2 regions of the Cupriavidus gilardii genome follow, and region 2 is predicted to be linked to the other one. Evidence: predicted binding sites of a transcription regulator. Region 2 holds the regulator's gene; the other holds the start of a gene.
What was found. The regulator FNR, encoded in region 2, switches genes on or off when oxygen is low (the NO sensors DNR and NnrR bind a similar motif). The targets are predictions, from matches to a motif close to TTGATNNNNATCAA.

Region 1 (4,211 bases), 350 kb from region 2:
CCAGTACGGGAGTAGTAGACAATCAGGACTTCTTCCATGGCTGCTCTCCTTCAATGATGGCCGCGCTTCGCTGCGCGATGCGTGCTATCCCAGGTCATACGATTCCCGATACTCCGGCATCGTCACGTGCCATCGCAACCGCCGCTCGATTTGCTGACGCAAGGCATCTGCAGCCGGCGGTTCGCCATGGACAATAAACGTGTTTCGCGGTGGCGCGGCGAATGTTCCCAGCCATCCCAGCAACTCTTCTGCGTCGGCGTGCGCGGACAGATTCTCGATCTCGATGACTTCGGCTTCAATTGCCACGTCGCGGCCGTGAATCCGCAGCGAGCGTGCGCCTTCGGCCAAAGTAGCGCCTCTTGTGCCGGCAGCTTGAAAGCCACACAACAGGATCGAATTGCGCGCGTCGCCTCCGAAGTGCTCGATATGGTGCACCACGCGCCCGCCGGTCGCCATGCCGCTGCCCGCGATGATGATCTTCGGCGCCCGACTCTTGTTCAGCGCGATCGACTCATCGGTGCTCTTTACGAGGATCGGCAGCTCGCAGGCGGAAGCGATCTGATCTCTGTCCAGCCGGAGATCCTCGGGATGCAATGCGAATATCTTGGTCGCATTGATGGCCAGCGGGCTATTCAGGTACACCGGCACGAATGGCAATCGGCCCTGATCACGCAGCCACTTCAGGCAATACAATATCGTCTGCGTGCGTCCGACCGCGAACGCGGGGACTATAACCGTGCCGCCACGTTCGACCGTCCGCGTGACAGCCGCTCCGAATGTGTCGCGAGGATCGTCCGAGGGATGTGCCCTGTTCCCGTACGTCGATTCGACGAGGAGGACATCGGCATGTTCGATCGGTTCAGGCGGTCGCATCACCAGATCCTGCTGTCTGCCAAGGTCCCCCGAGAACACGATTTGACGACCGTTGACATGGAGCGTGACGACAGCCGAGCCGATGATATGGCCGGCGCGTGAAAACTCGACATCGATGTCATCGGTCACGCGGCGCCGTTGATGAAAGGAGACCAATTCGAGCCGGCGAAGCGCCCGCGCGACATCGGCCGTCTGATACAACGGCAACGCCGGTTGGTGCCGCGAGAAGTGCTTGCGATTTGCATAAGCGGCGTCCTCCTCGGCCAGATGTGCACTGTCCGGCCACAGGATGCCGCACAATTGCGCCGTCCCAGCGGTGCAGTAGACGCGCCCCCGAAAGCCGTTCTTGACCAGTAGCGGCACGTAGCCGCTGTGGTCCAGATGCGCGTGCGTCAGTACAACGGCGTCGAGGCTCGACGGCTCCACCGGCAACCGGTCCCAGTTACGCAGACGCAGCGCCTTGTAGCCTTGAAACAATCCGCAATCGACCATCACGCGCGACCGTCCTGTATCGAGTACGAATCGCGACCCGGTGACCGTATCCGTCGCTCCCAAGAATTGCAAACGCATGTCCTGAATCCTCTGTGCCCGCCCCTCTGAGAAGCGGGTCGAAATCGATCTGCGTGCAGATGCTCATTGCCGGTCAGTGGGACATCAGCACCGGTACGGTCATCGCCGCGAGCATGGTCCGCGTGACGCCACCGAGCACCATCTCGCGCAGTCTGCCGCGCCCATATGCGCCCATCACGATCATGTCGGCTCCGCAGTCCGCCGTTCGCGACAGCAGGAATTCCGCCACCGCCATATCGTCGTCACAAAGGGCAGACTCGGCGCGCGCCTGAATGCCATGGTCGCCCAGCGCTGTCAGGGCCTGTTCGACCGGGCTGGCGTCCACGTGCGGTGGTCTGAGTTCTTCCTCGACACTGATCACCGTCACGGCACCCCCGGCCAGCAATGGCACGGCGTCGTGCAGGGCACGGGCCGATTGCCCGCTGCCGTTCCATGCCAGCACCGCTCTGCGCCCGACCGTCTCGAACGTCCCCGCGTAAGGAACGACAAGCACGGGGCGCCCAGACTCCAGTACGAGCGACTCGACGAACTGCGGTGCTACATAGCTGCCCGGGTCCTCCGAATCGTACTGACCTGCGACAATCAAGTCGGCCTCGCGCGTTTCGCGCACTACTGCAGACGGCAGCACCCCTTCCACGACCCGCCATTGCGCACGCTCCAGTCCAAAAGCGTGCATGCACGCCTCGAACTGGCGCCGCACCACCTCTCTGATTTCCTGCCTGCGCCTGCGGTCGGCTTCCAGCACGATTCCGGCGCCCTCCATCAAATAGAACCAGGCCGGATCCGGCATGAAGCCTGCATACAGACCGATCAGCCTGGCACCGTGATCCCTGGCAAGGCCTGCGGCCAGCTCCAGTCGATGCATCGCACGCCGGCCGGCGTCCAGGTGGACCATGATGTTGCTGTAAGGCATGGCGATTCTCCTGACGTTACATGCCTTCACTGTATGGAAAGGATCCTCGTCCGTATTGATGCACATCAAGGCGTCACGGCGTCTTCTCGCATTTGCTGCAATGGCACGTCGATCGTTTCATTGATGGACGTCAAGGAAATTTCTGCCGCGCCACGTACAGTCGACAGTGCGGGTACCGGCACCGCGATGCCTTGCCAAAAGCGGACGCCGACGCCGACGCGAAGCAATCCCACTTGGAGCCATGGCGATGCAACAATTCGTCCCCTCTGCGCTCGCTTATGCGCCGGGTCCCAATGGCCAAGATCCATAGTCCACCAGCCATGAACACCGCGACTCGCACCACTATGCATGCCATGGTCTTCGATGGCCATTCGCCCGAGCTCGAGCTGCGCGAAGTACCCATTCCCGAGCCAGGTCCTGGCGAGGTCCGGGTCGCGATATCGGCCTGCGGCGTCTGCCGGACCGATCTGCATATCGTCGATGGCGAGCTGCCGCTGCCGAAGCCCGCTTTGATTCCTGGCCATGAGATCGTCGGCCGCGTAGACATCTGTGGCCCAGGTGTGACCAGTCTCCGACCCGGAGACAGGATCGGCGTTCCTTGGCTCGGGCGCACCTGCATGCACTGCGACTACTGCCTCAACAACCAGGAGAATCTGTGTGACGCCCCGCAGTTCACGGGCTATCTCCGCGATGGCGGCTACGCCCACTACGCCGTCGCCGATGCCGCGTACTGCTTTCCGATTCCGCAGGCTTACGACGATCTGCAGGCCGCCCCGCTTTTGTGCGCGGGCCTGATCGGGCTACGCACCCTCAATATGGCTGGCCCTGCGCGCAGAATCGGCATCTATGGCTTCGGCGCAGCCGCGCATCTGGTGGCCCAGATTGCGCTCGCGCGAGGCGCGGAGATCTATGCCTTCACGCGTCCGGGCGACACCGCTGCCCAGGCGCTGGCACAGGCAAGCGGCGCCTTGTGGACTGGCGGCAGCAATGAGGTGGCGCCGGTGGCGCTCGATGCCGCGCTGATCTTCGCTCCGGTCGGGGCGCTGGTGCCGTTGGCGCTCGCCGCCGTACGCAAAGGGGGAACGGTCGTCTGCGGTGGGATCCATATGTCGGACATCCCTGGTTTTCCCTACAGCCTGCTCTGGCAGGAGCGTCGCCTGGTTTCGGTGGCGAATCTGACCCGCGCGGACGGGCACGCGATGATGCGCATTGCCGACGAAGTGTCCCTGCACATGCAAGTCACGCCGTATGCGCTGACCGATGCCAATCGGGCGCTGTCGGACCTGCGCGCTGGCCGCCTTGCCGGCGCGGCGGTCCTCAGGATCGGACCTTGATCGACGCAAAGTTGATTAAGGTCAACGGCGTTCGCGATCAAATGGCTAAGCTCGATACATCGGGATCCCGGGCGCCAGCCCAACTACGGAGGAGTGCAATCATGTACAGGAAGATCGTCCTGGCGGTGGACGGCAGCAGTTCGTCCGACCTCGCCCTGACCCAGGCCATCACGCTGGCAAAAGCGTGCGGAGCCGAAGTCGAGGCCCTGTTCATTGCCGAGAATGTCGACGTCTACTTCGATGCGGGCTACTACAACCCCGACATGCTGATGAAGGCAATCCTCGCCAACGGGCAACATGCGCTGAACGAGGCCGGGCAACGTCTGTCGCAAGCCGGCATCGAACACCAGCTGAAGCTGATCGAGCGGCCGGTGTCGCCCGGCAAGATCGCGGATACCATCGTCGCTGAAGCCGATGCGAGGAACGCCGACCTGATCGTGTTGGGCACCCATGGGCGGCGCGGCGTGCGTCGACTGGTGATGGGCAGCGTCGCGGAAGGCGTGATTCGGCAGTCCAACAAG
Region 2 (4,211 bases):
GATCGATGCGCTGGGCCGGGCGGTGCTGAACCTGTCCACCGGGCCGTGGGAAACGTTCTGGATCGGCTTCTACGCGTTCGCCACCTGGGGCAATGCCGGCTTCATGCGCGAGCAGGTCTGCAAGTACATGTGCCCGTATGCGCGGTTCCAGAGCGTGATGGTCGACAAGGACACCTATGTGGTCACCTACGACACGCGGCGCGGCGAGCCGCGCGGCTCGCGCTCGCGCAAGGCCGACCCGCGCGCGCTCGGCATCGGCGACTGCGTGGACTGCAGCATCTGCGTGCAGGTCTGCCCGACCGGCATCGACATCCGCGACGGGCTGCAGTACGAGTGCATCGGCTGCGGGGCCTGCATCGATGCCTGCAATCAGGTCATGGACAAGATGCGTTATCCGCGCGGGCTGATTCGCTACACCTCCGAGAACGCGATGCGGCGCGCGCTGTCCGCGGCCAATGCGCGCCGCCGCGTGGTCCGCCCGCGCATCGTGTTGTATGCGGTGCTGTGGCTGGCGCTGGCCGGCGGCTTCGTCTGGTCGGTGGCCGTGCGCACGCCGCTGAAGGTGGACATCATCCGCGACCGGCAGGCGCTGGCGCGCGAAGTCGACGGGCGCTGGATCGAAAACGTCTACCGGCTGCAGCTGATCAATACCACCGAGGGCGAGATGGATGTCGCCATCGCGGCGGAAAGCCCCGGTCTGCCGGGCCTGTCCGTCGAATACGAGCGCGGTGCCGGCCACCTCGCGCCCACATCGAACCGGCTGCTGCCGCTGCGGCTGCGCGTGCCGCTGGAGCAGGCCGCGTCGGGCACCCATGTGGTCGATATCGTGGTCAGCGGCTCGCCCGCAGAGTCCGGGGCCGGGCTTGCAGCCGACCGTGTGCAAGTGCGGCAGTCCACCCGCTTTTTCGTTCCCGACCAACCGTAACGAGGCATCGACATGTCCCAATGCAAACCATGGTGGAAGGAGCCGTGGCCGTGGCTGCTGATCAGTGGCCCGGCGCTGGCGATGATCGGCTGTGCGGTGACGATCTGGGTCGCGATGCAGCACGCGGACCGGCCGATCGTCGACGGCGTGGTGCGTCAGGGGCTGCTGGTCCGGCAGGCGGCGACGCCGGCGGCGGTGGCGGCTTCGGCTGCCACGCAGGACTCGCGCGACGCGGTCGATCCCCGATCGGTGGCACGGCCATGAAGGCGCGCTGGCTGATCTGGGTGCTGTGGCCCGCCTTCGTCGGCGCGGCCATGGCCTTCGTGCTGGTGTTCTCGCTGATCGATCCGCGCGATCTGCGGATCTTCGGCCGGCCACTCGAGCTGTCGCACGGCGCGGTCTATACGCTCGGCTTCGGCCTGGCGTGGGCGGTGTGCGCGCTGTCCAGCGCACTGACGGTGTGCATGCTGCCGGCGTCGATGCTGGCGCCGATGTCGTCGCCGATGTCGGCGGCCGACGAACTGGAGTAGCGCGGTGGCAATGCGGGGAACGGCTGCCGCGGGCGCCACCGCGGCCACCGCCGGGCCGGGATCAGCAGGCGGTCTTGCCCAGCAGCTGACGGATGCCGTCCATGTCGACCAGCTTCACATGGCGCTGGCGGATCTGGATCAGGCCCGCTTCGGCGAAGCGCGAGAACAGCCGGCTGACGGTCTCGAGCTTCAGGCCCAGATAGCTGCCGATTTCCTCGCGGCTCATCCGCAGCACGAACTCGGACGGCGAATAGCCGCGTGCCGACAGGCGTTCGGACAGGCTGATCAGAAAGCCGGCGAGCCGCTCCTCGGCGCGCATCGAGCCCAGCGTGATCAGCATCATCTGGTCCTGCGTGATTTCGCGGCTCATCAGCCGCATGAACTGGTGCTGCAGCGAAGGCAGCGAGGCCGACAGCGTCTGGATCTCGTTGTAGCGGACCACGCAGACCTCGGTGTCTTCGAGCGCGGTCGCGTCCGACGCATGCCGCATCTCGGTCAGTCCATCGAAACCGACCACTTCGCCGGGCAGGTGAAAGCCCGTGATCTGCGCGCGGCCGTCTTCCATCGTCACGTGCGTCTTCAGCGTGCCGAAGCGGATCGCATAGACCGCGTCCAGTGGATCGCCGAGGCGATACAGCGATTCGCCCTTGCGCACGCGCACGCGCTCCTGCACCAGCGTGTCCATCTTTTCGACGTCCTGCGCCGACATGCCGACCGGCAGGCACAGCTGTCCCAGCGAGCAGGTGGAGCAGCGGGTCGATTGGTCGTTCAGGGGAATGGCGTTCAGCAATTGGAATCCGCGCGAAGGGAGGGAGTTGCCATCGGCATGGCGATGGACGTGAAGCGTCCGGGCATTCTACCGTGCGGCATCCCGTCGAGGGGAGCGTGAGATGGCGATCGGCGTACTGGCAAGCGTGTTTCTGCTGGCACTGTTGGGCGGCGTCCACTGTGCGGCGATGTGCGGCGGCATTGCGCTGGTACTCGAGGGCAACGATGCGAGGCAAGCCGCGCCGGTGGCGCTGTACCGCAGCCGCGCGGCGTGGGTCCGCGAACTGCTGGTCCTGCATGCCGGCCGCCTGAGCGCCTATGCGGTGCTCGGCGCCTTGCTCGGCGCGGCCGGCGCGGCCGCGTGGAAGGTGCAGTATCTGCCGGTGCAGCGCGCGCTGTTCGCGGCCGGCAGCGCGAGCCTGCTGCTGGCCGGGCTGTGGGCGTTGGGCGGCGCGCGGCTGGCCGGACGCGTTCCCGGCGTCGAGGCCCTGGCACGGCGGCTTGCGGCAAGCTGGGCGCGCTGGGGCGGAAGAACCATCGCACGCAAGGAAGCCGGCGCGGCCCCGCGCGGCGCCCGGCGCCTGCTGCGCCGCTACGCCGCCGGACTGGCCTGGGGGCTGGTGCCGTGCGGCATGGTCTACGCCGCGCTCGCGCTGGCCTTGCTGGCGGGCAGCGCCGCGTCGGGCGCGCTGGTGATGCTGGCCTTCGGCCTGGGCACGCTGCCCAATCTGCTGATGCTGTCCAGCCTGTCGGCCGGCTTGCGCGTGCTGGCGCGCCGGCCGTGGGTCCGCCGCGGCATCGGCGCGGCGGTCGCACTGTTCGGTGCGGCCGGTCTCGCGCGGGCCGCGATGCTGCCCGAAACGCTGGCCGCGCACGGCTTCTGCCTGACCTTGTGACGGCGGGCCGCCGCGCGGCTGCCAAGCCCGCGGTTGCAGGCCGGCGCGGGAATGCCATACAATCGCGGGAAGCCACCGCGACCGGGCCGCTTTCGCGCAGGTGTCGTGGTCGCCCGGTCGCGCTTGATCCAGGCGTCTGTCAAGGCACTCATGGGTATCCATACCCATCTCCCTCCCCGCACTGTCCGGCTAGAACATCCGATGTCGACATCGGCCAAGAATACCGGCCAGCGGCGTGGCAGCGAGGGGCCCGACAGGCTGCACGCCAGGCCATGACCAAGTTGTCTCGCATTCCGGACGGTCGCGGCTGTCCGGGCGTGTCGGCCGCAACAGGGGAGACGGCGCGACACGCTGGTCCTTCCGCCGACCGATATCGGGAGACGGGCGGACGATCTTCTGCCGGAACGGACCGGCAATCGATGCACCGATGAGAAGCGCGCGGACCCGATGCGGCAAGCATCCCGGTCGGCTGCGCGATGAATGGCGGCAGGCGTCCCTGAAGCGGAACGCGCGCCGCTGAATCGACCAATCTCCAGCGCGTCCGGGTGTCACGGACGCAGATGCAAAGACAGGCCGCACACCACAACATGAATACCCAAGAGGCGAAAATCGTCCTCGAGACGGCGCTGATCTGCGCGCAGGAGCCGCTGCGCGTCGCCGATCTGCGCCGCTTGTTCGCCGACGACGTCGGCGCCGACACGATCCGTGTTCTGCTGGAGGAGCTGCGCAAGGACTGGGAGCCGCGCGGGGTCGAACTGGTGGCGCTGGCGAGCGGCTGGCGCTTCCAGAGCCGTCCGGCGATGCGCGAATACCTGGACCGGCTCAATCCCGAGAAGCCGCCCAAATATTCGCGCGCGGTGATGGAAACGCTGGCCATCATCGCCTATCGCCAGCCGGTCACACGCGGCGATATCGAGGAAATCCGCGGCGTCACGGTCAGCACCGAGGTCATCAAGAAGCTCGAGGATCGCAGCTGGATCGAGGTGATCGGCCATCGCGACGTGCCCGGCAAGCCGGCGCTGTACGCGACCACCAAGACGTTCCTCGACGACCTCGGGCTGCGTACGCTGGATGAATTGCCGCCGCTGGAGG

Region 1: a site for FNR is predicted at 2,412-2,425, ahead of FOB47_RS17190 (universal stress protein). Genes of this name have one in related genera too.

Annotation. Positions count from the first base shown of each region.
Region 1 is NZ_CP054626.1:1,512,916-1,517,126, reverse strand. Features, by position in the region: gene FOB47_RS17200 (flavodoxin family protein) at 1-38, opposite strand, end outside; gene FOB47_RS17195 (MBL fold metallo-hydrolase RNA specificity domain-containing protein) at 85-1,443, opposite strand; gene FOB47_RS17190 (universal stress protein) at 1,517-2,356, opposite strand; gene FOB47_RS17185 (zinc-dependent alcohol dehydrogenase family protein) at 2,677-3,690, shown strand; gene FOB47_RS17180 (universal stress protein) at 3,792-4,211, shown strand, end outside.
Region 2 is NZ_CP054626.1:1,865,591-1,869,801, reverse strand. Features, by position in the region: gene ccoG (cytochrome c oxidase accessory protein CcoG) at 1-925, shown strand, start outside; gene FOB47_RS18690 (FixH family protein) at 938-1,189, shown strand; gene FOB47_RS18685 (hypothetical protein) at 1,186-1,455, shown strand; gene fnr (fumarate/nitrate reduction transcriptional regulator Fnr) at 1,517-2,164, opposite strand; gene FOB47_RS18675 (sulfite exporter TauE/SafE family protein) at 2,346-3,119, shown strand; gene scpB (SMC-Scp complex subunit ScpB) at 3,707-4,211, shown strand, end outside.